Linked DNA regions of Thermogemmata fonticola. Each later gene encodes a partner of the first gene's protein in a complex. Links are inferred from orthologs where the notes say so. Each region holds a gene or a part of one and is shown on either strand. Other genes may lie near its edges.

Evidence for each region.
Region 2: the proteins of accD (region 1) and accB are in contact, whole or in part, in a solved structure (PDB 8UXZ), measured with the Escherichia coli proteins. The link is inferred for Thermogemmata fonticola from one-to-one orthologs.
Region 3: the proteins of accD (region 1) and H0921_RS05575 are in contact, whole or in part, in a solved structure (PDB 8UXZ), measured with the Escherichia coli proteins. The link is inferred for Thermogemmata fonticola from one-to-one orthologs.

Annotation. Positions count from the first base shown.
Region 1 is NZ_JACEFB010000002.1:37,400-46,843, forward strand. The notes cover bases 2,102-4,897. They hold accD (acetyl-CoA carboxylase, carboxyltransferase subunit beta), read right to left. Parts: upstream 4,028-4,897; coding sequence 3,176-4,027; downstream 2,102-3,175. Other genes in these bases: H0921_RS03770 (serine/threonine protein kinase), read right to left, coding at 2,102-2,985; H0921_RS03780 (phosphoglycerate kinase), read right to left, coding at 4,090-4,897. In the rest of the region: H0921_RS03765 (alkaline phosphatase family protein), read left to right, coding at 1-1,920; more of H0921_RS03770, read right to left, coding at 2,074-2,101; more of H0921_RS03780, read right to left, coding at 4,898-5,301; gap (type I glyceraldehyde-3-phosphate dehydrogenase), read right to left, coding at 5,354-6,403; H0921_RS03790 (malate dehydrogenase), read left to right, coding at 6,823-7,812; H0921_RS03795 (BUD32 family EKC/KEOPS complex subunit), read left to right, coding at 8,038-8,916; H0921_RS03800 (DUF2237 family protein), read left to right, coding at 9,169-9,444.
Region 2 is NZ_JACEFB010000011.1:1,430-11,010, reverse strand. The notes cover bases 4,974-7,906. They hold accB (acetyl-CoA carboxylase biotin carboxyl carrier protein), read right to left. Parts: upstream 6,757-7,906; coding sequence 6,190-6,756; downstream 4,974-6,189. Other genes in these bases: H0921_RS13290 (M24 family metallopeptidase), read right to left, coding at 7,210-7,906; accC (acetyl-CoA carboxylase biotin carboxylase subunit), read right to left, coding at 4,974-6,056. Outside these bases: H0921_RS13330 (ABC transporter ATP-binding protein), read left to right, coding at 1-485; H0921_RS13325 (SDR family oxidoreductase), read right to left, coding at 564-1,244; H0921_RS13320 (CAP domain-containing protein), read right to left, coding at 1,591-2,133; H0921_RS13315 (RrF2 family transcriptional regulator), read right to left, coding at 2,440-2,901; H0921_RS13310 (protoglobin family protein), read left to right, coding at 3,117-3,773; H0921_RS13305 (HAD-IA family hydrolase), read right to left, coding at 3,677-4,372; more of accC, read right to left, coding at 4,692-4,973; more of H0921_RS13290, read right to left, coding at 7,907-8,382; H0921_RS13285 (PH domain-containing protein), read left to right, coding at 8,629-9,141; H0921_RS13280 (site-2 protease family protein), read right to left, coding at 9,176-9,581. UniProt on the Escherichia coli protein: This protein is a component of the acetyl coenzyme A carboxylase complex; first, biotin carboxylase catalyzes the carboxylation of the carrier protein and then the transcarboxylase transfers the carboxyl group to form malonyl-CoA.
Region 3 is NZ_JACEFB010000002.1:530,519-539,974, forward strand. The notes cover bases 2,987-5,794. They hold H0921_RS05575 (acetyl-CoA carboxylase carboxyltransferase subunit alpha), read right to left. Parts: upstream 4,977-5,794; coding sequence 3,996-4,976; downstream 2,987-3,995. Other genes in these bases: H0921_RS18490 (DUF4951 domain-containing protein), read right to left, coding at 3,401-3,643; H0921_RS05580 (serine/threonine protein kinase), read right to left, coding at 5,062-5,794. Also shown: H0921_RS05560 (WD40 repeat domain-containing protein), read right to left, coding at 304-1,446; H0921_RS05565 (hypothetical protein), read right to left, coding at 1,730-2,146; H0921_RS18485 (KOW motif-containing protein), read right to left, coding at 2,264-2,686; more of H0921_RS05580, read right to left, coding at 5,795-5,934; H0921_RS05585 (ferredoxin--NADP reductase), read right to left, coding at 6,012-6,947; H0921_RS05590 (MBL fold metallo-hydrolase), read right to left, coding at 7,500-8,903; H0921_RS05595 (sulfite exporter TauE/SafE family protein), read right to left, coding at 8,976-9,456. UniProt on the Escherichia coli protein: Component of the acetyl coenzyme A carboxylase (ACC) complex. First, biotin carboxylase catalyzes the carboxylation of biotin on its carrier protein (BCCP) and then the CO(2) group is transferred by the carboxyltransferase to acetyl-CoA to form malonyl-CoA.

The DNA.
Region 1 (9,444 bases):
TATACCGTCCTGGTCGAGCCGGGAAACCGCCGGGCTTTCGTCTCCCTCTGGGCTGCCTCGGCGATCGCAGTCATCGATCTGGAAAACAACCGCCTGCTAACCCGTTGGCCGACGGAGTCCCACCCCACCGAAATGGTGTTGTCTCCCGATGGCAAAACGCTTTACGTGGCCTGCGCCAATTCCACGAAAGTCTCGGTGCTTGATGTGGCCACAGGCAAAGCCTTGCAAGTGATCCATGCCGCCTTGTATCCCCAGGCGCCTGTTGGGAATACCCCGAATAGCCTGTGCTTGACCCCCGACGGACAAATCCTGATTGTAGCCAATGCCGATGCCAATAATTTGGCTCTGTTCAATGTTTCCGACCGATTGCAGGCGAAACCTTTGGGTTTTATCCCGACCGGCTGGTATCCTACATCCGTGCGATACAATCGCCTGGACAAGACGATCTATTTCACGAACGGCAAAGGGGTCATTTCCAAGGCCAATCGCAGCGGTCCGAATCCAGAAAAGCCGCAACCTTCCAATCTGATCGAATACATCGGCAGTCTCTATCGCGGGACCTTCGCCGCTTTGCCCATGCCCAACCCAGAACAGATGGCCCGCCTGAGCAAGCAGGCGTATGAGTGCAGTCCCTTGCGGCCCGATAACGCACCGCGGGCCGATGATGTGCCCCCGGATCATCCCATTCCTCGCAAGTTGGGTGATCCATCACCGATCAAATACGTGATTTACATCATCAAGGAGAACCGGACCTATGATCAGATTTTCGGCGATTTGGCAGCAGGACCGAATCCAATCGGCAATGGCGATCCAGAACTGTGCCTCTTCCCCGAACCGGTGACTCCGAATCATCATAAACTGGCACGCGAATTCGTGCTGTTGGACAATTTCTACGTGGATGGCGAGGTGTCCGCCGATGGCCACGAGTGGAGCATGGGGGCTTACGCCACGGACTTTGTGGAGAAACTCTGGCCGCTCAGTTATCGCGGAAGCCCGCGCAAAACGTTCGGGTATCCAGCGGAGGGATTGCTGGACCCGGCCGCTCGGCCTGCCGGGGGTTACCTGTGGGATCGTGCCAAAGAGGCCGGTGTATCCTACCGCAGCTATGGCGAGTGGATCGAAAACGGCGCGAAAAATCCCGACGGCACCTTCCAGCCGGGACGCGCCCGCGTGCCAGCTCTGGAGGGACACTTCGATCCGCTGTTCCGCGGATATGATCTGAGCTATCCCGATGTCAGGCGAGCGGAACGCTTCATCAGCGAATTGCGACGCTTCGAGAAAGAAGGCGAGATGCCCCGCTTGCAGATCGTCCGCCTGCCGAACGATCACACCGCCGGCACCCGCGTTGGTATGCCGACCCCCACTGCTTACGTGGCTGACAATGATCTGGCATTAGGAATGGTGGTCGAGGCGGTCACCCACAGCAAGTTCTGGAAACAAACCGCGATCTTCGTCGTGGAAGATGATGCACAGAACGGTCCCGACCATGTCGATGCCCACCGGACCGTGGCGCTGGTCATTAGTCCCTATACCAGGCGCCGGTTCGTGGACAGCACGCTCTATTCGACTTCCAGCATGTTGCGTACGATGGAGTTGATCCTGGGACTCAAACCGATGAGTCAATTCGATGCGGCGGCCCGCCCCATGTACAACTCTTTCCAAAGTCGTCCGGATTTCACACCCTACAAGCATGAAGTGCCACGAGTGAATATGCAGGAGGTGAACAAGCCGACTGCCTGGGGGGCCGATCGCTCGGCACGCTTCGATCTGAGCAAGGAAGATGCGGCGGATGACATTCTCTTCAACGAGGTGATCTGGAAAGCCGTCAAGGGTGCGGACAGTCCCATGCCTCCGCCGGTACGTGCGGCCTTCTTCCTACCGGTACGGCCTGCCGCGATGCGAGATGACGACGATGACTGATCCACGGCGAGGGAGGAAACTCAACGGGTCAGCCAACGGCGCTCTTCTTCCTCGCGGGAAAGTTCCTAGCGGGAAAGCTAAAGGAGAGGATCGACCCTGACAGCCGCGCAGCATGAATAGGAGGATGCGGGGCGCCAGAGACCGGTGGTCCCGTCAGTAGTCCTGTCGTTCGAGGCCCAGGAGGGCCTCTTTGAAGGCGGTGGCGGAGGAGAAGCGATCCTGCGGTTCCTTCGCTACGGACTTGAACAAAACAGCGGCCAAGTCATCTTCGATATCCGGCTTGAGTTCCTTGGGGTGGCGTGGGGGCAGATTCATACGCCGGCGGAAAGTTTCTTCGCTGGAGAGGCTGCGTTCCCAAGGAAGCTGGTTGAGGAAAATTTCGTAGGCGGTGACTCCAAGTGCGAAGAGGTCCACGCGGTTGTCGATGGGGCGGCGGCGGATGATTTCCGGGGCGAGGATGTCGGGGGTGCCGGTGCGATTGCCCCCAGAGCAGAACTCCGGTTTCCAGGGTATGGTCAGGCCGAAGTCAATCAGCTTGAGGACGCCTTCGTTGTCGATCATGACATTGCGGGGGCATAAGTCGCGGTGGAGCCAGCGGTTGTCATGGAGGTATTGCACGGCGTCGCAGAGCTGGCAGAGGTAATTGATGCGGTTGCCGTTGAGTTGTTTGGAACGCGTTTCGATGAGATAATTGAGGCCCAGCCCCTCGATCCACTCCATCACGAGAAACGGATCGCCCTGGGTGGAGATGCCATGTTCGTAGGTGCGGACGATGTTGTCATGACGGAGCGAGAGGCAGATCTCGCCCTCGCTGGGTTTGTTGAGGCCTTTGAAGCGGGCCTCGAAGTTGGCAGTCTTGACTTTATCTAAGACTTTGAGGCAAACGATGCGTCCGAGTTCTCGGTCATAGGCGCGGTAAACTTTGGACATGCTGCCTTGTCCAGTCCGACCGCTCAGGTCGAACCGTTTTTCTAAGTTGACGGGTTTGAGTTTCTTCCTGGCTGTACCACCGCTAGAGGCAGTGGGATTCTTCTTTCCCCCGAATAAAAAGTCAAGCCATCCCACGAGTGCATCACTCCCTACTGCGGTCCAATAGCCAACGGACCTGCCTTGGCGGTCGTCACGGATCGAGGCGTTCCCATTTGGCCAAGGGGACAGTGTTAGTGTCCTTTTACACTTATCTACCACATTATTTTACTCGTGACAGCGGTGACTGAAGGGGAAAATAGATCGATCGGAAGTAAGGCAGCAGCTGTTAAGGGGAAGTGCAGTAGTCGATGATGCGGGCGACTTCGGTGCGGAGGTCCTTGCGATGGACGATGCGGTCGATGAAGCCATGCTGGAGGAGGAATTCGCTGGTCTGGAAGTTGTCCGGGAGTTCCAGGCGGACGGTGTTGGCGATGGTTCGGCGTCCGGCAAAGCCGATCATGGCTCCTGGCTCTGCAAGGGTGATGTCGCCTTGCAAGGCCCAGCTCGCCGCTACGCCTCCCATGGTGGGGTGGGTGAGGATACAGAGGTAAAAACCGCCAGCGGAGTCGTGGCGGGCGATGGCCGCGGACACCTTGGCCATTTGCATGAGGGACAGAATGCCTTCTTGCATGCGGGCCCCGCCGCCGGAGCCGCTGACAAAAATGAGGGGCAGGCGCAGCTCCGTGGCACGTTCCGCCGCTCGTGCCAGTTTCTCGCCGACTACACTCCCCATGCTTCCAGCCATGAAGGCGAAGTCGGTAATTCCCAGAACCACGGGCCGGCCTCGGATGAATCCCTTCCCCGTCACCGCAGCATCCCACATGCCGGTTTTTTGCTGTTCTTCCGTGAGTCGCTGGTGGTAGGGGATGCGGTCTACGAAACCGAGGGGATCGCAGGGCCGCAGGTCAGTATCCCATTCCTCAAATGTGCCTTCGTCAAGCAATTGAGTGATGCGGTCGCGAGCGGGCATGGTGAGATGATAGTCACATTCTGGGCAGACATACCAGCGGAGGACGACCTCTTTGCGGAAGACGGTCGCGTGGCATTGGGGGCAGCGCATCCACAGCCCCTCAGGAACGCCGCGCTTGACCCGCTCGCTGGTCATGCTCTCGCTCCGCACCGCCGTAACCTGTTCCATCTCAACCTGTGGGATCGGTTCCGTCAAGAGGATTTTGGATCTCCTGTTTCGCCGCGTGTGATTTAGAGGTCGTCGATCTGGGCCAGGCTGAGGAATTTCTTCCCTTCCACGTAGGCGAGAAAGGCACCGCCGCCGGTGGAAACATGGGTCATCAGTTCGGCCAGTTCAAATTGTTCCACAGCCTCGGCAGTTTCTCCACCCCCCACGATAGTCGTGGCCTTGCAGGTGGCCAGAGCTACGGCTATCCCATAAGTGCCGCGGGAAAACAATGCTTGCTCAAACCAGCCCAGCGGGCCGTTCCACACTACTGTGCCCGCAGAGCGGATATGGGCCACGTAAGCCGCTACTGTCCGCGGACCGATATCCACACCCTCGTATCCTTCGGGAATATCCCCTTGACAGAGACGAGTATCTTGCAAATTGTCCGAGCGGGCCGTGAGGTAATCGACCGGCAGCAGGATTTTCTGGCCGACATGGGCTAGAAGCGGCCGGGCGGCTTCGACCTCCTCCCCGGCTACTCGGGTGGAGCCGACGCTGCGCCCCTGGGCTTTCAAAAAGGCATAAGTCATCTTGCCGCCGATCAGAAGGTGATCGACTTTATGCAATAGAGCCTGGATGAAACCGAGTTTATCGGAGACTTTGGCTCCTCCCATGATGGCTAGAAGCGGCCGCGTCGGCTGGGTGAGTAACTGGTCAAGGATTTCCAGCTCCCGCTGTACGAGCCGGCCGATGGCGCGCGGCTTGCCGGCCGCTTTGAACGCCGCGGGCAGAGCGACCATCGAGGTGTCGTTGTCGTTGTGACAGGTGCCAAAGGCGTCATTCACATAAGCATCACCCAGGCTGGCCAGGGCCGCGGCAAACTCGGGACTGTTTTTCTGCTCGCGCGGATCGAAGCGCAGGTTCTGCAACAGGGCCACCTGACCCGGTTGCAGTGCGGCAGCCGCTTGTTGCACAGCCGGCCCGACAACTGCATCGCCGCCGCCTAATACGGGAACCGGCTGCCCCAGGAGTTGGCCGAGGCGCTCCGCCACACGATCCATCGTCAAAAGCCGGCGCTCTTCTGGCGTGGCTTTTTCTGGACGGCCTAAGTGGCTCATCAGGATGATCGCGGCTCCCGCTTGGCGGAGCTTCTCGATCGTGGGCAAGGCGGCCCGGATGCGGCGATCATTCTTGACGGCCCCCGTTGTCTTGTCCAGGGGAACATTGAAATCCACGCGGACCAATACCTTTTTTCCGCGGAGGTCCCCCAGGTGCTCCAGGATTTTTTTCGGCATAGTGCTACAGACTCCTCGTGCATCATCTGGTGTTGTCGGGGATTGGGGAATGTCAACCTTTGGCGATCATGTGGCGGAGCAGGTCCACACACCGCATGCTATAACCCCATTCGTTGTCGTACCAGGCGATGAGTTTGAAGAAACGGCTGTTCAACTCGATCCCGCTGCCCGCGTCGAAAATGCTGCTTGCGGAATCGTGGATGAAGTCCGAAGAGACGACCTCATCTTCAGTGTAGGCCAGGATACCTTTGAGGTATGTCTGGCTGGCGCGCTTCATGGTCTCGCAGATTTCCTTGTAGCTGGTCTCGCGGCTGGTGCGCACCGTCAGGTCCACGACCGAAACGGTAGCCGTGGGGATGCGGAAGGCCATGCCCGTTAGCTTTCCTTTGACTTCCGGGCAGACGAGGCCGACGGCTTTCGCTGCACCGGTCGTGCTTGGAATGATGTTGATGGCTGCCGCCCGCCCTCCTTTCCAATCTTTGCGACTGGGTCCGTCCACGACCTTCTGCGTCGCAGTGTAGCTGTGGACCGTGGTCATCAACCCTTCTTCGATTCCGAAGCCCTCTTTGAGGAGCACGTGGACGAGGGGAGCCAAGCAATTGGTGGTGCAACTCGCATTCGAGACGATATGATGCCGGGCGGGATCGTACTTGTCGTGATTGACTCCCATGACGATGGTAATGTCTTCCTCCTTGGCCGGCGCCGAGATGATGACCTTGCGGGCGCCTGCCGTCAGGTGGCCGCGGGCTTTGCTCGCTTCGGTAAATAAGCCAGTACTCTCAATGACGTACTCCACTCCCAGTTCTTTCCAGGGCAAAGCCGCCGGCCCTTCCTTCACCGACAGGCAGCGAATCTCGTGGCCGTTGACGGTCAAAATGTCGTCCTCCGGGAGGTCTGGCTTGGATTTGCGGCTTCCCACTTCTCCCCGGAAGCGGCCTTGCGTGGAATCATATTTGAGCAAATAGGCCAAATTGTCGGCGGGTACTAAGTCGTTGACGGCTACGACATCCAATTCCTTACCCAGCAGCCCCTGTTCGACGATGGCTCGGAACACAAGACGCCCGATTCGTCCAAAGCCGTTGATCCCGATCTTCGCGGCCATAAAGCATTTCTCCCGAATGACACAGGTGTGTCTCAACTCACGTGATCAGGGGGGCCAGGTATGACTCACTCCGAGGGTTTCAAGGCTGCCCCTGCCCCCCCAGGTTCTCTCGATACGCTATGGATGAGATGGGAGGATGTCCAATCGCGGCAGAGGAGCACCCTGCCAGCCGTGGGCTGTTATGCGCTGGATGGAGGGACGTAAGCCCAAGGATTGGGCCATCACTCCGGCGATGAACAGAGGCATGGGATTACGGCTCTTCATCTCTACAATTGGCGTCTCTGCGATCGGAGTCGGGGAGAGATCCTGCTCGTCAGAGCGGCCTGAGCTGATTACCTTGAACAGGGAGTAACCACCAGAGGATCGCATCAGACCGGCTGTCTGTTGCGGGTGTCTGGCCGGAAGGAGGAAAGCACACAATGGCACAAGCAGTTCGAGTTGCGGTCACCGGGGCAGCGGGACGTGTGGCTAACAGCCTGATCGTGCGCATCGCATCCGGCGAAGTATTCGGTCCGGATGTACCCGTCATTCTGCAACTGCTGGAGTTGCCCGTGGCGATGAAGACGCTCGAGGGCATTCTCTACGAGTTGCAAGACTGCGCTTTTCCCACCTTGCAGGACGTGATCATCACAGATGATGCGAACCGAGCATTTGAAGGGTGCAATTGGGCCATTCTGGTCGGAGCTGCTCCACGTGGGCCTGGAGAGCAACGTTCGGATTTGATCCGCAAAAACGGTCCGATCTTCGTGGAACAAGGGCGGGTTCTCGCTCGGCGGGCTGCTAGTGATGTCCGCATCTTGGTCGTCGGCAATCCCTGCAATACGAACTGTCTCATCGCTTGGCGGAACGGTCGGGATATTCCGGCGGAAAGGTGGCACGCCATGACCCGCCTGGATCATAACCGCGCCGTCTATGCTTTGGCTGCCAAAGCGAACGTACCCGTGACCGCGGTCACGTGCATGACCATTTGGGGCAACCACTCGAATACCCAGTATCCGGACTTCACGAATGCTCGCATCAACGGGCGTCCGGCCACCGAGGTGATCACCGACCGCCAGTGGTTGGAGACGGTCTTCGTACCCCAATGCCAGGAGCGCGGGAAATTCATCATCGATACGACGAAGGTGTCCTCTTCTTTCTCCGCTGCCAATGGTGCGATCGACCATATCAAGAGCCTGGTCCGCGGTACGCCTTCGGGGGACTGGACCAGCGCTGCTTTGGTCTCGCGGGGAGAATACGGGGTGCCGGAGGGGATTGTCTTCGGCTATCCCGTCACATCCCGCGGCGACGGCTGCTGGCAAATCGTGGAAGGTCTCAAACTCGATGAGTTCGGACAGCAGAAGTTTCAGATCACGTTGCAGGAGTTGATCAAGGAACGGGATGTGGTCCAGGATTTACTGCCGAGTTGAGGGACGGCTTTCCTGCGCCCCTAGGCGGGAAGAGTCGGGGAGCCATCGGAGAGGAGGAATTGGTAAAACGGGCGGAGATTGCCGAGAATACGGTACGACAAGCGAGGTGACCGCATGGGTACTACCATCTCAGCGGGAAACTGGCCTGTTTGAGGCCGATGCCAGGGATGCCAGGGATTGCTGCCCCCGATCGCTGACCCCTGGTCAGACTGCTGAGGTGCCCTGATGAAAGGCCGTTTCGCTACCCGTCCCCGCCCCGCTTTATTTCGTGCCCTGGGACGACAGGACCCTCCTCGGATCGTCCGAATTGGCAACCTCTGCTACAAGCGCCAGGAGGTATTCAAACACGACTCGTGGGCAGCCACAGCTTTGTACAGAGGCGGTGAGGATGGTGCACCGCCTCGTGCGGTGTGCAAGTTCCATCGTGTGGCACCCGTCTGTGGTCTGCCGATGCATTGGTTCGGTGTGTGGATGGCCCAGCGTGAACGCCAACTGCTGGCGCGGCTGGCCGACTTGCCTGTTGTGCCTCGGCTACTGCCCGCGGTGACTGCGGAAGATGGCACGTCCCTACCCCACGCCATTGCGCGGGAGTACATTCCCGGCCGGCCTTTGGATAGAGATGTGCCGTTAGGTCCGGACTTCTTCACCCAGTTACGGCACGCGCTGGCTGAGATGCATCGCCGCGGCATTGCTTATGTCGACTTGCACAAGCGGGAAAACATCATCGTGGGCTGGAACGGCCAGCCTTACCTGGTCGATTTTCAAATCAGTTGGAACCATCGGTGGGAGGGGTCAGGGCCAGCGCTTCCCGTGGGCCAGTCCTGGACTTGGCGCTTAGCCGAGCGGGTGTTTTCTGCATTGTGTCAGGCGGACTTTTACCATTTGGAAAAACACATCCGCCGAGTGCAAGGCAGCCGGGGACCGCGCATCCCGCCTCCCGAATGGGTTCGCTGGCACCGTGCCGTCGCCGTTCCCTTCCGTGAACTGCGGCGGCGGTTGCTTGTTCTCTGCGGGATTCGCTCCGGTCGAGGTGCGGCTACCACGGAGCAGTTCGTCGAAGTGGCCTTTCGGTCGTCCGACACAGTTCGTTCTGCCGCGGCGTGACCATCGGACGAGATGGCGGGCGATTGCTGGAACATTCGGACATTTCCGTCCATGTAACGGCAGCAAGATAGCGGAACGGAACCTGCAAAGGAAGCAGGCTAGCGGATCAGGCGGCAACTGCTAGACTGACATTGCTTCCAACAGGCTGGAGAATGGCGAGCCAATAGATGCTTCCGTCCTGGAGTTTCCGTCTCGCCTTCCCCCTGCCCTCCAGTATGACTTCATCGCATCGCCTCGCGGGGAGGTTCGCCCATGAGTCAATCCAGAAGCCAAGCCAAGAATGTGCTCGGTGGGCCGCTGCAACCGTGTTCCTTTCGCCCGTTGACCGGCTTTTATCGCAATGGCTGTTGCGATACCGGACCGGAGGATTACGGCTTACACACAGTCTGCTGCCAAGTGACGGCCGAGTTCTTAGCTCACCAGCGGTCCATCGGCAATGATTTGATCACTCCGGTCCCCTTTTATGGCTTTCCTGGTCTCAAGCCTGGAGATCGTTGGTGCGTGTGTGTGACCCGCTGGAAGCAATCC
Region 2 (9,581 bases), on another replicon or contig:
GCTTCCTCTCCGCCAACACCGGCATTTACGAACGCATGACCGCCTGGGAAATGGTGGAATACTACGGCCAGCTTTACCAAATACCGCCCCAACGCCTCCGCAGCCGCATGGAGGAACTGTTCGCTACCTTGCAGATGAACGACTTCCGCCACCGCCGCGGCGGGGAAATGAGCACCGGCATGAAGCAAAAAGTCTCGATCGCCCGCGCCCTGGTCCATGACCCCCCGGTGCTCATCTTCGATGAACCGACCGTCGGCCTCGATGTCCTGGTCCAGCGCGCCGTGCTCCAGACGATCCAACAACTCCGCGGCCAGGGCAAAACCATCCTCTTCTCCACCCACATCCTCCGCGAGGTGGAAAAACTCTGCGACCGGGTCGCGATCATGTCCCGCGGCCAGATCGTCGCCTGTGGCACCCTCCGCGACTTGCAGGAATACTACCGTCAGAACGACCTGGAAGAGCTGTTCTTTTCCCTGGTCTCCTGATCCTTCTCCGCTTCGGAGTTTCGCCTCCGCGGGGCCGCGATTCAAGAGAGGTTCGGCTTCAGGATGAGCGGCGCTTGATCACGGCACAGTTAGGGACTTGCCGTTGTCATCGGCAGACAATTGCAGGAGGAAGGGAGCGGCGCGTTTGGCCCAGGCTTCGGCCTTGGGATAGCGGCCGGCGTTGGCACCCCAGATCGAGCGCAGCATGTCCGTGTCGATGATGCCAGGATTGAGGGGGATGGCCGCCATGCCGCGGGGCAGTTCCTGAGCCAGGGCCAGCGTGAGTCCTTCCACGGCATACTTGGTGGCGCAGTAGGTGGCGACGCGCGGCGCAGTGCTGCGGCCCCAGGTACTGGACAGATTGACGATAACACCGCGGCGCCGTTCCACCATCGCGGGCAAAAACGCTTGCAAGACATAGAACATGCCGGCCACGTTGACCGCAAACGAGCGGCGGAACTCCTCGGCAGGCAACTGCCAGAGCGGAGCGGGGCGGGCCATCACGGCGGCGTTGTTGATCAGCAGGTCCGGCGGGCCGAGGCGGGCGAGGACATCTCCGGCCCAGCGGCGCACCGCGGCTTCTTCCTGCACATCCACCGCGGCCAAGAGATGGGGCGTGCCGTAACGCTCCTGCAACTCCGCGATCCGCCCCGCATCCCGCCCGCAGCCGGCGACTACATGGCCCCCGGCGATAAACTCCTCCGCCAGCGCCCGGCCCAAACCCCGCGTCACACCCGTGATGACAATGACACGTCCCATGTCGCTTGACCCTTCTCCGTTTGACGGGGGAGGTGCCGCTCCCTGCCTGCTGACAGCTTTTTCTCGACCAGCAGCATCCGGCGGCAGCTTGCGGCTATCGCCCGGCACCCTGCGGCCGTCGCCAGGGCCATTCCCCGCCCCCGCTTTCGACCCCATTGTAGTCCCACCGCCATCCCTGCGGCCAACCCCGCCCCTGTCGAGCCGAAACCCTTCCCTTCCACCCGATCCAGCCCTCTTGACAAGGGAAGGAAGGCGAACAGCCGGGGGAAGCGGAACGGGGGGCAGTGCGTTGACAGCAGGCAGACCCAGCGGCGGACCAAAAACGCCGGTGCGAAAAACCCCGCCTTCAGCGGGCCGAGGTGCCGAAGACTTGGACCCAGTAACGCTCGCCGCGCTCGTTGGTCGCCACAGCCAGCCCGACTTCCTCACCAGGTCCGAGCAGATTGGCCCGATGGCCCGGCGAAGCCAGCCAGCAGCGCAGGGCAGCCAACGGCGTCGCCGGATTCCACGCGATGTTCTCGCTCAGATGCCGATAGGTATAGCCGACTTCGCTGACCCGATCCGCAAAGGTCTTGCCATCGAGCGTGTGGGACAACCGGCCTTGGCGAGCCATGTTCTGCGCATGCCGCCGGGCCGCCAGCATCAACAGGGGATGGGGACGCAAAGGCCGCAAACCGCACCGCTGCCGCTCGGCGTTCGTCAGCTCCAGCAACTGCTGCTCCTCCTCCGTCAGTTGTACCTCCTCCTCGCTGCGCTCCGACTTCTCGGCCCCGTTCCCCTCCGCCGCCTGCACCGCCGCCGCTCCCCCCAGCCACCATCCCGCCGCTAGACCGGCCAGCACCACCAGCTTCCCCAGCCTCGCCATCACGGCCAGCTTTCCCATGCTCATGGCTGCTTCCTCCTGGGTGGACATCCTTTTCCTGACTTCGCGTGTCACGGAAAGCCAAAAACGGAAATGCAATTGTACAAAACTAGACGAAAATGGAAAGTCATCACATGGAGAAAAGTCCAAAAATGAGCGACAAATGAGAGACTCACCCCAAAATGGGTAGCAGAAGAGGAAATGTGAGAACAACGGGGAAAACGAGAGAAAATGAAGGAACAGAGAGGAGCACAGAAGCCGCTCAAAGCAGGCGGCGGAAACGGCCCACAGGCCGAATAGGCCGGTCCGGGAGAGCGAGGACGTTGGAACCGATCAGGTCGGGCGTTTGAGGAGTTGGAGTTTGACCGGGCGAGGGGTTTCGCACAGCGGCATGTTGGCGCCGGGTTCGGAGAGAATTTCCGCCAAGGTGGTGCGGGCGAATTGTTCCTCGACGACGGCCAAAACCGCATCGATCCGCCGGTGAAGCGGGCACAGCCGGCTGCCGTGGGTGGCTATCCCCAACGGACAGGTGCGGATGCGCTGGAGCGGCTCCACGGCGTTGACCACCTCCAGCAGGGTCAATTCCTGCGGCGATTTCGCCAGGGCCACGCCCCCTCCCACCCCACGCTGCGTCGTGACAATCCCCTTCTTGGCCAGCCCCTGCAAAATCTTGGCTAAATAGGCCCGCTTGACCAGCGTCGCCTGATGAATCTGCTCCGTCGTGCGGGCTTCCGGTGCTTCGTAGGCCAGATACACCACCGCCCGCAAAGCATACTCCGCCGTCTGAGACAACATCGACCGGCCTCCCCACTTTTTTTTCGGATTTCTACCACCTGCCCCTTGACTTTCCATTATACGACGCTACACTCCCACTAAAGAGGATAAAATACTCCTATATCCTCTTTCCCTCCACTTTGGCCCGCCGCACCTGGAAATCCCGCCTGCGGTTCGGGTCCCCGCCTGGAGTTGTTCTGGTCCCACCTGCACCTTCCGAGAAAGGAGTGACAGCCATGCGACAGATCGACGAAGCCCGCCTGGAACGGGACTTGGGGTACCGTTATCGTTATCTGGCCGACTTTATCGGTTTTGGTCCAGACGATGAGGCGGCTTTGCATGAGGCGGCGGCGTCTTTGGCTCCGCTGGTTCCGGTACTCGTCGATGCCGTGTATGACAAGCTGATCCAGCAGGACGCCACTTGGCGGCATTTTCTGCCCCGGCAGCACGGCTATGAAGGCCCCACGCCCCCGTCTCTCGCCGAGCTGACGATGGACCACCCCCAGATTCGCTATCGCAAGCAGCACCTGGCCCGCTATCTCAGCGCCCTGGTCACGCGTCCTTACGACGGCAAGATGGTGGAATACCTGGACATGGTGGGGAAGATTCACACGCGGCAGGCGGGAAATCCGAACATTCACGTGCCGCAGGTCCAGATGAACGCCCTGATGGGATTCGTGGCGGATGCCGTGACGGCGGCGATTTTCGGCCTGGGTTTGGGAAAGGCGGCGGAGCAGCGGCTGGTGCGGGCCTTCCAGAAACTGCTCTGGATTCAAAATGATCTGATCCACCGGCATTACGCCGCGGGAGAGGGAAGCCGAGCGGCACCGGGGGAAACACCAGGGGCGCGCTCCGCGCTCGCCGGCACGGCCGCAAGTACGTCCCACAACTGATGGGGATGCGTCAGGAGGAAGTCCGGCTGGGCGGCCCGCAGCACTGGCAGAGCATGGAACCCCCAGCTCACCGCCGCGATGGCGACGCCGGCCTTCCGCGCCGCGGTGATGTCCCGCACTTCATCCCCTAGATAGAGAATGCGCTCACGGGGCACGTCCAGGCGGCGGACAAGCCGTCTCAAGGCGGAACCCTTGCGAAACAGGCGCGGGCAGGAGGCGATGAACTCAAACGCCTCTTCCTGGCCGTTGGCCCGCAATGTGGCCCGAATGTTCGCCTCGCTGTTGGACGAGAGGATGCCGAAGCGCAAGCCTGCCTCGCGCAGGGGGGGTAACATCTCCGCCACCGGGGGATACAGGCGCAATTGGGAGGCGTAGGCCGCCGCCTCCGCATGAAAGTAACGCACCAGCCGGGGCAGACGCCACCAGGAGATGCCATGCTGCCGCATAAACTGCCGGGCCGACAGATGCCGCACCGCCTCCACGTCCGTCACCGGACGGTACCCCCACACGGCCGAGGAGCGGTTGAACAACTCCAGCGCCAGCGCTAACGAATCCGCCAGCGTGCCATCAAAATCCCAGATCAGCAGGGAAAAGCGCATCGTTGTTTCTCCGGCGGCTTTATTCCATCCTACAACGGTCTGATAGCTTTCTGCGAGAGCAAGACGGGCGGAGCGCCGAGAATCCATCCAAGTCTCACGGCCTCTTCACACCTTCCGGCGGCGGAAGCCCCAGAAGGGACATTTTCCGTGGAGCAAACGTGAAGGAATCCAGAAGGGACATTTTCCGTGGAGCAAACGTGAAGGAATGGAGAAGCGTGTTCCTCTCCCGCTCGGAGGGAAGCTTAATCCCATGACGGCTAAGCCCCATCCCGGGGCGGGACACACCGGGACCCTGCCGGCCAAACCTAAAGCCGGCGGACTAGGCGGAGGCGGAGCGGCGCGGGCGGAGGATTTCCTGCTCGATGAGGGTGGTATAGACGCGCCCTTCGAGGAAGGCGGGATGCTCGAAGATTTGCCGGTGCAAGGGGATGGTGGTGTGGATGCCTTCGACGATGAACTCACGTAAGGCCCGGCGCATGACGGCGCAGGCTTCGGCCCGCGTCGGCTGATAGACGAGGAGTTTGGCGACCATAGAGTCGTAATTCGGGGGAACGCGGTAGCCGGTGACCACGTGGGTGTCGAGGCGTACGCCAGGTCCGCCAGGGGGCCGCCAGACGGTGACCGTACCCGGACTGGGCCGGAAGTCCTGTTCCGGGTTCTCGGCGTTGATCCGCGCCTCGATGGCGCAGCCGCGCTGGACAATGTCCGCCTGCTGGTAGCGCAGCTTCTCCCCGGCGGCAATGCGAATCTGCTCCCGGATCAGGTCCACGCCGGTGACTAGCTCCGTGACCGGATGCTCCACCTGGATCCGGGCGTTGACCTCGATGAAGTAAAAATTGTACTGCTGATCGACGAGGAACTCGCAGGTGCCCGCGGAGTAGTAGCCGGCGGCCTTGGCCAGGCGCACCGCCGCTTCGCAAATCGCTTGCCGGACGCTGTCAGGCAAGTGGGGCGCGGGGGATTCTTCCACCAGTTTTTGGTGCCGCCGCTGGAGGGAGCAATCGCGCTCGAAGAGGTGGATGACGTTGCCGTACTGGTCGCCGAGGATTTGCACTTCGACGTGGCGGGGACGTTCCAGATATTTTTCGATGAAGACGCTGCCATCCTTGAAGGCGGCCTCAGCCTCGGCGCGGGCCTGATGGAGCAGGGGCAGCAAGGCGGCTTCCTCCCGGACCAGGCGCATCCCTTTGCCGCCGCCGCCCGCCGCCGCTTTGATCAACACCGGGTATCCTGCCGCACGCGCCACCCGCAGCGCTTCCTCATCCGAGGTGACGATCCCGTCGCTGCCCGGCACCGTGGGCACCCGCGCCGCTCGGGCCAGTTCCTTGGCCTTGTCCTTGTTCCCCAACTTCTCCATCGCGGAGACCGGCGGACCGATGAACTCGATCCCGGACTCCCGACACTGCTCCGCAAACTTGCTGTTCTCGGACAGAAAGCCGTAGCCCGGATGAATCGCCTGCGCCCCGGCCACTTCCGCCGCTGCGATGATCCGCGGAATCTTCAAATAACTCTCCGGCGCCGGACCCGGACCAATGCAAATCGCCTGATCCGCCAGCTCCAAATACGGCGCTCCCCGATCCGCCTCCGAATACACCACCGCCACCTGAATCCCCAGATCGCGGCAGGCCCGGATCACCCGCAGGGCGATCTCCCCTCGATTCGCGACCAGTATCTTCTGGAACATGGGCAAGGACCTGTGCTCCTCTGCTGCGACTTGCTCTGGCGTCCGCTCCCTTCAGCCGCCCGCCGGACCTGGACCGGCTCGGCCTCTGCCCCCCCTTACCGAACCAGGCGGTTTGCCGCCGCTTGGCCGTCTCTCAATCCAGCTCCACCCGGAAGAGCACCTGATTGTATTCCACAAAGTCGCCGTTGTTCACGCACACCTCCACGATGGTCCCGCTGCAATCGGCCGTGATCTCGTTGAACAGCTTCATCGCTTCGATCTGGCAGACGACGGTATTTGGCGACACCCGCGAGCCAACGGTGACGTAGTCGGGTTTGTCCGGCTTGGGTTTGGAGTAGAAGGTGCCGACCATGGGGGAACGGATTTCGTGGATTTTGCGGCTCGTCGCCGGGGGAGCAGGCGGGGAAGCAGGAGCCGAAGCCGGGGGATCGGCGACCGCCGCGGGCGGATTCGAGGCGGCGGGCCGATACTCCGCAGACAGGGCCGCCGTCGGAGCGGAAACGAGAGCGGGAGGAAGGAGAGGAGCAGCATACGGTGCCGCCGAAGCGGGCGCCGGACCTTTCCGCAAACGGATGCGCTGGTCCCCTTCCCGCAGGTCCACTTCGCTCAGATCATGCTCGCTCATCAGCTTGAGCAGATATTCCACCGTCCGCACATCGAACGGCCGGGGCGATTCGTGTTTGTCATTACTTTCCGCCACAGTCTCGTCCTCACACATCCGCTCAGAGGAGGCCTTCCGCTGCCAGAGGCCGCCCGCCGGTCTCGGCTAGCGCGGCTGTGTCGGGCAGACACCACCGGCTCTGCCACGGGCGGCTCAACCGCTGTCCTCCGCTGCCAGCCCGCCGGTGCACATGGGCAGCACCTGGACCGTCGCGGAGGCGCGGCGCCTGACCCTCACTTCGGCATTCCCGTTAGGGGCATTAGTGTAGTGATCGGAACCCTCGGCGGCAGCGGTGGTCGAACCCGCCTGGCCCCGCCCACCGGCCGCAGAACACGGCACCACTGGACCGTGCATGGCAGCGGGGAAGGTCCAAGCGGCTGAATCCAGCCAAAACAGGTCCCCGAGGCTCCTGCCCGCCACGGAAAGGTTTGGACAGGGCGCCGGGCAACCCGCACGCGATCGCTCCGGTTCGCTCAGGACGGAGGGGAGCTATCACTCGACGGCTTCTTCCGTCTCCTGTTCCACGCCGGCGGGCAACTGCCGGGCCACGGAAGACAGCAAGGTGCAACCGTTGTGGGTGACCAGGACGTTATCTTCGATCCGCACGCCGCCCCAGCCGGGGATGTACAGCGCCGGTTCGATGCTGATGACCATGCCGGAATCGAGGACGTCGTTGGAGTTGGCGCGAATGCGGGGCGCTTCGTGGAGTTCCAGGCCGATGCCGTGGCCCAGTCCGTGGGTGAAGAAGTCGCTGAGTTTGACATCCTTGGGGCCGCGCCGCAGCTTGGCCGAGTCGAAAACCTTGCGCACGGCGGCGTCCACATCCTTGGCCTTCACCCCCGGCTTGATCATCGCCAGGGCCGCATTCTGGGCCGATAGCACGATGTTGTACACCTCCTCGAAGTTCACCCCCACCCGCTCGTACTTGTTCTTGCGCATCGGCATCGTGGTAAACGGACTGCGGATCGTCCGCGTCAGATCGCACTTGTAGATCAGGTCCACGCCCCAGTCGATGACCAGCTTGCTCCCTTCGCCCAACTGCTTGTTGGTCGGCGGAGCATGGGGCAGCGCGCCGCGCTCGCCCACGGCGACGATCGGCTGGAAGGCCGGCGCTCGACCCCCCGCCCGGCGGATGTACCCGTCCAGGGCATCCACCATCTCCTTCTCCGTGTCCGTCTCCCGCAGCGTGGCCGTGAACATCTGGAAGGCCCGCTCCGCGATCCGCACCGCCGCCCGGATCTGCTCCACCTCGGACGGGTCCTTGATCAGCCGCATCGACTCCACCTCGCCGTTGATCGGCACGAAAGTGATCCGCGGCGATAAACTCTTGAGCTGCTCCAACTCCCCGACCGTGATCCGATTCCCTTCTACCGCGACATTCTTGGCCCCGCTCTTGTTGAGCACTTCCGCCGCCGCTTCCAATGTCGTCTTGTCATGACCGCGGATGATGACTTCCAGCTCCGTGCACTCCTCGCGGATTTGCTCCTCGTAGCGCGCGTCGCTGACAATGTAATTGTGCCGGTGCGTGGCGATGTAATAACTCGAATCGCCCGTAAAACCCGTCAAATACGTGACGTTCGGCACGGCCGTGACTAAAAACGCATCGACCCCGTGCTTCTTCAAACTTTGCGTCAATGTCTGACGGCGCTGTTGAATGTAGTTCATGGCATCACCACCTCTGGAAAGAGACAGGGAAAGGTAACATACACACTTGCCGCTCGCTTCCTGACAAGTCTATTCCAATTATATTCCTGAGAGAAGAGGCTTGCCACAAAAAACTTGATAAGTTCGGTTGTTTTTACAGGACTCGGTTCTCTGGATTCGCAATCCTCTGGCATCCCACTGACAAATAATATCGAGAGAATAGAAGAGACGCTTTCGGTCGATTGTACGTTCTGGGAGAATGAATCGATGGCCGATTCTTCCGATCCGGCGCATCGGGACCTGGCCTGGTATGGCTACGATCCGCGGGCGTTGGCGGTGCTTGTGGCGGGGACGGCGATCCTCTCCTGGGGCGTCTGGCTGGGCCGGTGGTACTTTGAAGACCTCTCCGGCTTGGCGGATCGCATGGGGGCGCTGGCCGTCTTCCTCCTGGCCTGGGCCGTCTGGCCGATCTTAGCGGCCCTCTTCTTCTACCGCACCGTCACCTATACCTACCGCTTGACAGATCGGGCTTTACTGGTCGATTTTGGCTTTTGGCATCCGTATCAGCCGCCGCTGCCGCTGGACGAGATTCGCCAGGTGACAATCCGCCGGGGGGTATTCGGACGCTGCCTGGGAATTGGCACCATCGAGATTCAGGCGGCCAATCGTCGCTTGATCTTGCCCGGCGTGCGCCAGCCAGAGGCATTCGTGCGGCGCTTGGAACACCTGCGCCATCGGGACCGTTCCGTCAGAATCGGCGAGGGAAAAAGCGGCGCCTGAGCAAAGCGACAGCCGCCCAGGAACTGCCGCGGCCCTACTCCTCGGCCCTGGAGACAGCCCACTCCCGCGGAGCGATCAATCCGGCCCGGATTTCCATGTAGTTCATCAGATCGCGCCGGCAGACCAAACCCACGAGATGGCCGTTTTCCAGGACGGGCAGGCGGCTTTGGCCGCTTTCCGCCAGTTTGTGCAAGGCGCGGATCGCCGGTTCATCCAGGCGCACGGCCGGCACGCGCTCCCCCCGCGCAGCCAGTTCCCCCACGGTCGTTTGCTCCCACTGGGCCGGCTCGACTTGCTGGACATCCGCCAGATTGAGCATGCCGACAAAGCGGCCATCCGCCTGGACCACCGGATAAGCTTTGTAGGGCCGCCGCAGGAAGAACAGCTCCACCGCTTCGCGCACGGTCAAACCCGCCGGCATGACGATCGGGTCCCGACAG
Region 3 (9,456 bases), 490 kb from region 1 along the record:
TGTGATTCACTGCGGCGGAGGTTGGGTTCAGCCGGATATGAGCTAGTCGTCCCGCATTGGAAGGGGCAGCGTCGGCGGACGAGTAGAGATGGTCGGCGGCTGCGGCGATTCCAACGTCGTTATCGGGTGGAAGCGAATGTTGCTTAGCTGCACACCGGCCGTTATGTGTTGGTACGCCACGAATGGTACACCCATCATTCACATGCCCTTGTCCTCCTCGCCCACCTCTTCACACGTTATGAAAGTAGTAAAAGTTTTCCGTGTGCCGTCCGTAGTAACTGCACACGGAGGGTGTCGGCCAAATTACTTCTTCATGCCACTGTCGGTATCGATCCTCCACATGACCAGCGGTTCAAAGGGGTTCCCAACAGCCAAGCGCGACCCGTCTGGGGAGACCGCCAATGCCCAGACCCTGTACTTTTTCAGAGTCTGTTGAACCGCTAGAAGCCGCTTTTGGCGGACTGACCACACCTTGAGTTCCCCCGCCGCCTTCTCCCCCTCGGCTGCCTTTCCACCCGAGACGAGTAGATCGCCATCGGGAAAGAAGGCTACTGCAAACGTTCCTGTACGGTGGCCACCCAGATCAGCTATTCGTTCACCCGTGGCTACCTCCCAGAGGCTCAGCCCGTACCCCTCCTTACGCGGCGCAGCCTCAGATAGATATGCCGCTACCGCCACCAGGTCTCCTTTTGGAGAAAGATCGATTCTCTCGAGTTCCGGAATGCCGTCTTGCAGGTTGCTGTCTTCAGGAAACACCGACCAATTCTTGACGATCTTAGCTTTCCCCTTATCTATCCCGCAGACGAACACCCGCCCCGAATCAGTACCGGCCACAAACAACCGCCCACCTTGGGCGAATCGTAAGCCGACCACCATCTGCCCACGATTCCACGGCTTGGGAAGATCGAGCGTCCACAACTGCCGACCGGTGGCCGCGTCAAAAGCCACCACGAACGAACTATTGCTTCCAGCGATAACGAGCGACCCATCGGGTGAGACAGCCACGGAGAGCAACTGATCCCCGCCCTCTTGGTGAGTGATGCGACGCACCAGTTCCCACTTCTGGGTATCCCACAGGCGGACCTCGTTATCGTCACCGCAACTTGCCATCAGTTTCCCGTCCTGCGAAAACGCCACATCCCGAACGCAGGCACTGTGCCCGGCCAACCGCACGGTCCGCTTGCGGGTGCCAACGTCGAACACGCTCAAGTGGGGAGCCAATCGATTTTCCGGAAGTGCGGAGCCGCCGACTAACAACTGCTTACCGTCTGGACTAAACATCAGAACGTCTGGGGCTACATCGGGATCGAACGCCTCCGGTCCAGTCAGCGTCACAGTCTGACGGGGTCTGGGTATAGAGGCCGCGCTCATTCCCAACGACACTAGCGAGGGAAACAGAATAGCGATGAGTGGGATGCCGAGATGCCTGACTTTGTCGTACCTCATGGGAAGTCCTCTAACAGGAGTGAAGTCCTCGAACAGGAGGGGCAGAGGGGCGATTCCCAGTCCTCACCATGATCCGGATCACCGCCTCCGTGACGGTGGAGCTCTTAGATCCGTAGTTCGAAGTCCCGCATGGGTGAATGAGCCTTGGTACAAGAAGATGATCCTTGAGTCTTGCACCGCTTGGCCGTTCATGGTTCCGGTCAGTGTAACCTTGAACTGCAAGTAGTATTTCACTTCCCCGCTCCTCACTGGCTTCATCCAATCCTCTACTCGGTAGACGATCTTAGCAGAGAATGTAACCTTTGGGTTCTCGATCCCGTAGTACTTCGCTGCGTCGATCACTTTCTTTTCGGCTTCGACCAGATTGGCATACTTTCTGAGCGCAATCATCAGGGTGGAACCGCTCGGAAAGTCCAAGCAGATAGTGCCAATCGTAGGCACTGCCACCGGACCGAACATTCCACTCCGCATCCAGTACCGTCGCCTGGCCGAAGGGGTCGTAGATGTAACGTTCGACAACATTCCCACTGTCATCCACCAACGCCGTCACATTGAAGTTGGCATCCTGCACCACCCACAAGCGCTCGTCCAGTGTCCCATCACCGTCACTGTCCCGATCGCGGAGGATGAGGGCATCAACGTACACCGGACTCCACACATACTGCACCGTGGTCTCACCGCCGACGCGCTCCTCCAACACCTGCCAGGAATCGGAGTAGTAGAAGTCCGTGATTACTCCACCCGCCGTCTCGCTGATCCGCCGATGCAGGCCGTCATAACGGTGCTCCGCCAGTAACGCGGCCGCGGCATCTTATACCTAACTTGGTCCTGCAGATTTCCCCCTGTCGCACCGGCGGATTTGGTCCCAGTCAAAAAACAGAAGCTCGGAACTGTCACCGCCACGCTCCAAGGCGACCCACACGCTACAGCGGCCTTCACAGATCTTGCGAACCTCACCAATCTCGCCTTTGTGTGGGCCGGCTGTTATTACCACCTGATCGCCAACGTAAAACGGAGCGCCGCGGGTGATACGCATCCAAAGACGCCAGATAAGATGACATAAAAAACAGCTCACAGCTACACTCCCACCCGCCCCCAAGAGAATGCTGATTACCCAATTCACACCTTGATCTTGCAGCTGCAAGGCTAACCACAGACCGATGGCCAAAGTCCCGGTCAACCAGCCAAGGAGAAAAAACACAGATGCCCCCGACGTTTCACTATGTGATGAAGATCTCATAGTTCCAGTACCAGAAGCAATGGGCAGGATCAGCCCAAACAACAAGTCCCTTTTCCTTCAGTGCTTACCTCTCGAGCGGCGCCTTCCATCAGTCAGGTTATTCGAGGGATAGGTTCTGAGGGGTACTCCCTACCGAAGGTAGGTTAGGAGAAGTTCGCATTCCCTCGGGGATAGCCATTCCTGGATGCCCACGACAATTGCCAATCTGCCGTCTTCCGCTTGAAAAAAGAAAAGATCTCCAAAAGCTTCTTTACCCACCGCGACGCCACCCCGGTATCGCATTACATTCTATTTTACAACAAAGTTAAGATAAGTCTGTTGAGTGTTATGAAATTAGTCGACACATAACTCAAGAAGAAATGCCCTCTTTCCCTTTATGATCAACGCGATACCTTTCTGCGGCTAACTGGTCAGTTCCCCGTCACACCAAAGAGTAGCAATACAATCTTCCCACCCCTCAACTATAATACAACCCTGTCTATAAAAAAACGGAGATTGGTTGCAAAGAGGAAGCATCAAAATCAATCCTTATTGTCTTATTAATTGGTATTAAGTATTCGTCATATCATGGTTCAAGAATTAACCATAATTGGACTTGTATTATTCATTGGTTATTGACAGTGATACTTTGTAACGCTATGTGTTGTTATGCTGCTCAGTCACGGTAGTTCTACTTTTCTTAGTAGAGTTTACGATCCATCAACTGTACGCGGGCTATGGCAACAGTGTTACCTGCGTCTCTCGCTGCGACTTGGGCGTAAAAATTTCGTGCCGCCAGCCTTGCTCTTCAGTAACTCCTAGTTGTCGAAGCTCCTGCAACGTTATACTTTGCATTCGTAAACGCGCCCCTTGAGCACCAATGCCCCAACGGATTATGTTTCGCCCCCACCCTTGGAATGTTATTCCGCCAAAGAGGCCGTTTGGTAGAACCGAGAGTCTGGGAACGTTGGGATTAATGCTACCTGCACCCCAGGCTCAACTGGCAGCGAGTCGTGCACCCAACCAGCCGCCTCAAAAACTGGCACTGGCATCGGCAGTAACCAGTCGATGCAGTCCGCCTCCGCAGCCCAATCCAGTCGCATCTCATGCAGAGTTCTCAGACCCCTCTCTGCTATCAGTAGCTGCGGAGTCCTCGCCTCTAGATCATACTGCAGCCATACATCCCATTTTCTGGAGTAATGTTTCTAAAGTGAACTTCCCTCATCCCGACGAACGGAATCCCGGTCGACACTTGTAGGTCGGGGATGTGAATTATTCCTCTTTGGGGTGGAGCTTGGGTAAACGGAAGCCGGGGGGTAGATTACTACCCTCAGTCATGGACGGGGGCCTGGGTGAATATGCCCATGCGGCGGTATTTCTCGTAGCGCTGTTGCAAGAGCGATTCCACGGAGAGGGGGAGCAATTCCCGCAGGTAGCGTTTGAGCGCGGCTTTGAGTGCGGTCGCCGCCTCGCGCGGGTCCCGATGAGCACCGCCGAGCGGTTCCGGGATGATGTGGTCGATCACTTGCAGCCGCAGCAAGTCCTGAGCGGTGAGTTTCAGCGCTTCTGCGGCTCGGGCTTTGGTGTCGTCATTGGCGACGCGCCAGAGGATGCCTGCACACCCTTCGGGACTGATCACGGAGTAGTAGGCGTACTGCATCATGGCCACGCGGTCGCCGACCCCAATCCCCAGCGCGCCACCGGAACCGCCTTCCCCGATCACGACGCAGATGATGGGGGTGGGCAGCCGAGTCATTTCCAGGATGCTCGTGGCAATCCACTGGGCTTGCCCGCGCTCTTCAGCCCCAATGCCGGGAAAGGCACCGGGGGTGTCGATCAGGCAGATGACCGGCAGGTGAAACTTCGCGGCCAGTTTCATCTTGTTGAGAGCTTTACGATACCCTTCGGGATGGGCGCAGCCGTAGTAGCACTGCTGTCGTTCGGCCAGGGTCTTGCCTTTTTGCTGACCGATGAGCATGATCTTCTGGCCGTCGAGGCGGGCAAAGCCGGTGCGGATGGCCCGATCATCCCCGAAGGCCCGATCCCCGTGCAGTTCCACGAATTCGTCGAAGATCATGTCCACGTAATCGAGGAACTGCGGCCGCTGACGATGGCGGGCGATCAGGATCGTCTCCCAGGGTTTGAGCTGGGCGTAACGCTCCCGTTTCAGAGTGAGCAATTCGCGTTTCATCTGGCGGATGGCTTCCAGGCCATCGGGACCTGACGCGGTGGCTTCCAATTGGGCGAGCCGCTCTTCCAACTCATGGATGTCCTGCTCGAAGGGCAAAGGTTCGGGCAATGTCACGGGCATGAGCGGCTTTCTCCTTCGCGGGAACGAAGTCGCTCAAGGAATCCTGGGGTTATATAGCCTTTTCTTCCGGCCATTCTTGCGAGCGTTATCCGGCTTCTTCTTCCGGACTTTCTTTGACTGATTTATAAATTTGCGGGATTTTTTTCAAGGAGATGAGGACCTCGTGGAAATTTTGCGGCCGCTCTTGGGGTTTCTTCGCTAGCATGCTCAGGACGAATTGGGAGAACTCCTCCGTGAGGTCCGGGTTGAAAGCAGAGGGTGGAGCCGGGCGTTCTTTGAAATGCCGCATGAGCAAGTCATTGACACTGCTGCCGCGAAAGGGGGGCCGTCCGGTCGTCAACTCGTAGAGGGTGCATCCGAAACTGTAGATATCCTGCCGCGGGTCGGGGAGCTGGTCCAGAATCTGTTCAGGACTCATGTAGCTGGGGGTGCCTTGCGGTTTGCCTTTGCGGTGGAACCAACGGGCAAGACCGGTGGGAATCTTTCGGGCGATGGCGAAGTCGATGATCTTGGTGTCGCCCGTGGCGTTGACCAGGATATTATCCGGCTTCACGTCGCGGTGGACGTAGCCCATCGCATTCATGTAAGCCAAGCCGGTCGCCGCTTGCTTGAAGATTTTGCGGCTGTGCTGCTTGATGAAGTCAAAATCTTTGGCTTGCAAACGCAGGCGCAGAGAGCCGGAGGGGAAGAACTCCATGATGAAAAACGGGTTCTCCTTACCCCGGTGGACCTTGAAGATGCGCACCACGTTCGGGTGAGACAGGGCGATGCCAATTTCCGCTTCGTGAAAGAGAATGCGGCGCTGTTCTGGGTCGGCGGCGGCTTCCGGAAGCAGCAGCTTCATGGCGAAATGCCGCTGGCTGGTCGGTTCCACCACCTCGAACACTTGCGAATTCTGCCCCGGATGGAGCAGACTGCGAATCCGATAGCCTCCGATGATCTCGCCGATATCCGCCATAGAGTGCTCTCGCTGCCTCAGCCTCGAGCCGGTCTGCTTCTGATGCCGCCGGCCCGTTTTGCTTTTCCGCAAGCAGACTACCAATACTCCTCGAAGTGTATATTGCCTTTCTGTTTAAGCGAGGGAATGTCGGCCCGAAAGCCTCGCTTTTCCAAAATTTCGATGACACCGGGCGGTTGAGGATAGGTGACGGCCCCGGTGTTTTTGTCCCGCTGCGGAACGCCGATCATCTTCGGGTTGCCGCAGAGATAAACATGTGTTCGGGCCGGATCGAGGGCTTGGCCCATCCGCTCCTCCAGTTCGCCGCTGCTGATCAGGTCCTGAATATACACCTTGCGTGTCTGTCCCGGTTCGCGTGTGGTCAGGGGCAGGTAGAGATAATGCGGATAAAGTTCCATGAGCTTCTGGTGGGTGTTCCAATAGCCCAGGTCTTGTTTGTAGCGGACGCAACAGACGGACACGATGCGTCCCGTATGGCCGCGGCGGAGCAGCTCCCAGATCATGGCATTGTGCGGGGCCTCGCCGGTTCCCGTGGCGAGGAACACCACCGTGTCGCCGGGGCGGACCGGTTCGAGTGTGTAATGGCCGGTGATCTTTTCCCCCATTTGGATACGGTCCCCGACTTGCCGAGTGAACAGCCGAGGAGTCAGAGCAGGCACGCGGCCATCGGGATTGTGCCGAACCAGGACGATGTAAAATTCCAGCCAATCTGTCCGGCTCGGATCGTAAAGCTGATCGGGACGGTCGTCCTCCAGGATGGGACAACTGATCGAATAGGACCGGCGGACGATCCGCATCTGATCCTCCGGGGTCAGATGCTCCTCCTGGCATCCTTCCAAGCGAGGCTCCCAATAGCCGAGACCCAAGGTGCAGTATTGGCCGGGTTGATAGGCGGGGCGCGGAAAATCCGGACGAACTCGTAAAATCATCAAATCCGAATGGATTTTTTTGAGGTAAACGATGGTGGCATTATAACGTCGCGTTCGGGCCTCGTGAATTTGCTCAGGAGTCATCGGTCGGCAATCCCTCTGGGAAGTCGATTTATCCCCTGTGGGAAAACGGTTTGTTCGATGTTTGAATGTCCCACCCGGCATTCTGGAGTCGTTCGGCTCGAACCAGCTCGGCAGTACCGCACTCCGGCGACACAGTCCCTGATTTCGCCGCGTTTGCGCCCAATGGCTGCTGTTCGCTACGCAGAACTCCGCCGTCGAAGAGAAGCTGTACTCTCTTCCCTTCGCTGCCAGCCGTTCCGAGAGCATTCCGCTGGTGAGAACCTAGCGATTCGGCATCCGTTCCCTTACGTCCAGCGGTTCCCTTACGCCATTATAGAAGATGGATTCTCGCATGCCGGAGTTTGCCAATCTGCCCCGGGGGAGGAGACCATCTCGCTCACGGTACGGTCGGAACGCTGGCCAGGGCCACAATGTGCCCCAGAAATGTTATGTCTCATCAGCGGTTTTCTTCTCTTGTGCCGAATCAGCGATTCTCTTGTGCCGAATCAGCGATTTGCCCGAAAAGCGGGAGTTTTCAGTCAAAGCCGGGATGGTTTCCATCCGCAAAGGGTTTCAATCCGTGGCCAGCGGTAGTCCGGCTGCTTTCCACGCCGCCATGCCTCCGAGAACATTGCTCACGGAGGAATACCCCACGCTCTTGAGGTAAGACGTGGCGATGGAGGCGCGGTAGCCGGAGCCACAGACGACAGCAACGGGTCGGTCTTTGGGGACCTGCTGGAGGCGTTGCTGGAGCAAGCCGCCGTGGATGTGGATGGCACCGGGAATGTGGCCGGCCTGCCATTCGGCCTCGGTGCGGACATCCAGGACGAACGGGGGCGAGCCGCGCTGCAACTGCTGGTCTAGCTCATGGACGGAGAGGGTTTGCACGCGTTCCAGGGGATAGCCGGCGGTTTCCCAAGCATCGATTCCCCCGTCGAGGTACCCTTGAATGTCGTCCAGACCGACGCGAAGCAGATGGGTGACCACTTCCGGCAGATCGGCCGGCTGATTGATCACCAGAATGATCGGCCTGTCGTAAGGGAGGACCCAGCCGGCCCATGTCGGCAAATTGGCGCCCAGGGGGATGTTGATCGAACCGGGAATGGCCGCGGCGGCGAACGCCTCTTTGGGCCGCACGTCCAAGATCAGGCAATTCTCGCAGCGGCGGTGGTAGAGGTCTGAAGCACTCAAGGGCCGTTGGCCGGGCAGCTCCGGTCCGATGATACGGGGGCCGCGGGCGTTGACCTGCTTCATTCGGCTAAAGTAAGCCGGGGCGATGGGCATGCCGGCGAGCAGGTCGGCGATCCACTCCGCTTCCGGTTTCTGCCGCAGGGCAGGACTGAAGCGGCGCTCGTAACCCAGAGTTGTGGAGGGACGCGCACCCAGGGCTTTGCCACACAGGGAGCCAGCACCGTGACCGGGGTAAACTTCCGTAAAGTCGGGAAAGGCCGGGAGTACGGAGAAGACGCTTTTGTAAAGCTGATGGGCCAGGATTTTCTGCATCTCGGCGCCGAGCAGGTCCGGCCGACCGACATCGCCGACGAAGAGGAAATCGCCGGTGAGCAGCAGGGCGGGAACCTCGCGGCTGCGCGGCTGGTCATAAACGGCCCAGGTGAGGTGTTCCAGCGTGTGGCCGGGAGTGTGAATCGCTTCCAAGCGCAGGTTGCCCAGGAGCAGATCGTCACGATCCCGTAACACCCGGTCGGCGTAGGGCGGCGTCCATTCGGGGCCGCCGAGACCGGAAACATGAACCGTGGCGCCGGTCCGTGCTTTCAATTCCGCAGAACCGCTGACGAAATCGGCATGGACGTGTGTTTCCATAATGTGGGTGATGCGGTATCCCTCGCTCCGCGCCAGACGGAGGAAATCCTCAACGTCCCGCGTCGGATCAATCACCACCGCTTCCTTACTTTTCGGATCGCCGATCATGTAGGAGTAAATGGCTAAACCGGGAACGAATCGCTGGTGGAAGAACATGGTCTCGGCTCCTGGAGTGTCCGCTGGCAGTTTGGTGTCACGGTACGATCCGCTTCGTCCGGACTCCTGTCATCAGGAAGGATTCGCCAGCCGGAGAAAAGTTACAGAGGAGCGCCAAAGCTGCGGGAGCGTTTGCACAATCACCGCACCACCGACGATCAAGATCATGACAGCGAAAAGGCGTTGCAGGGTCGGCCCGGAGAGATACCGGGAGAGTGCCACACCCAGCATCATGCCGCCCATTCCCCCCAGAATAAACGGAAGCAGAACTCGGCCGCTGGGAAGCGAACCGGCCCAGAGATAACCCATCGTGCCGGAGAGGCTGATCAGGAAAATCACCAGGAGCGAAGTTGCCGCCGCCCGCGGCATGTCCATCCGAGCGATCAGGACCAGAGCGGGGACGATCAGAAATCCGCCGCCGATGCCGAAAAGGCCGGAGAAGATCCCCGTGAGCAGGCCAGCACCAAGAAAGACAAGCCAGCGCCGCGACGAGGAGGAAGCCGGCGAAGACAACGGGAGGGAAGTTGCTCCGCCTGAGGGCACAGATAGGGAA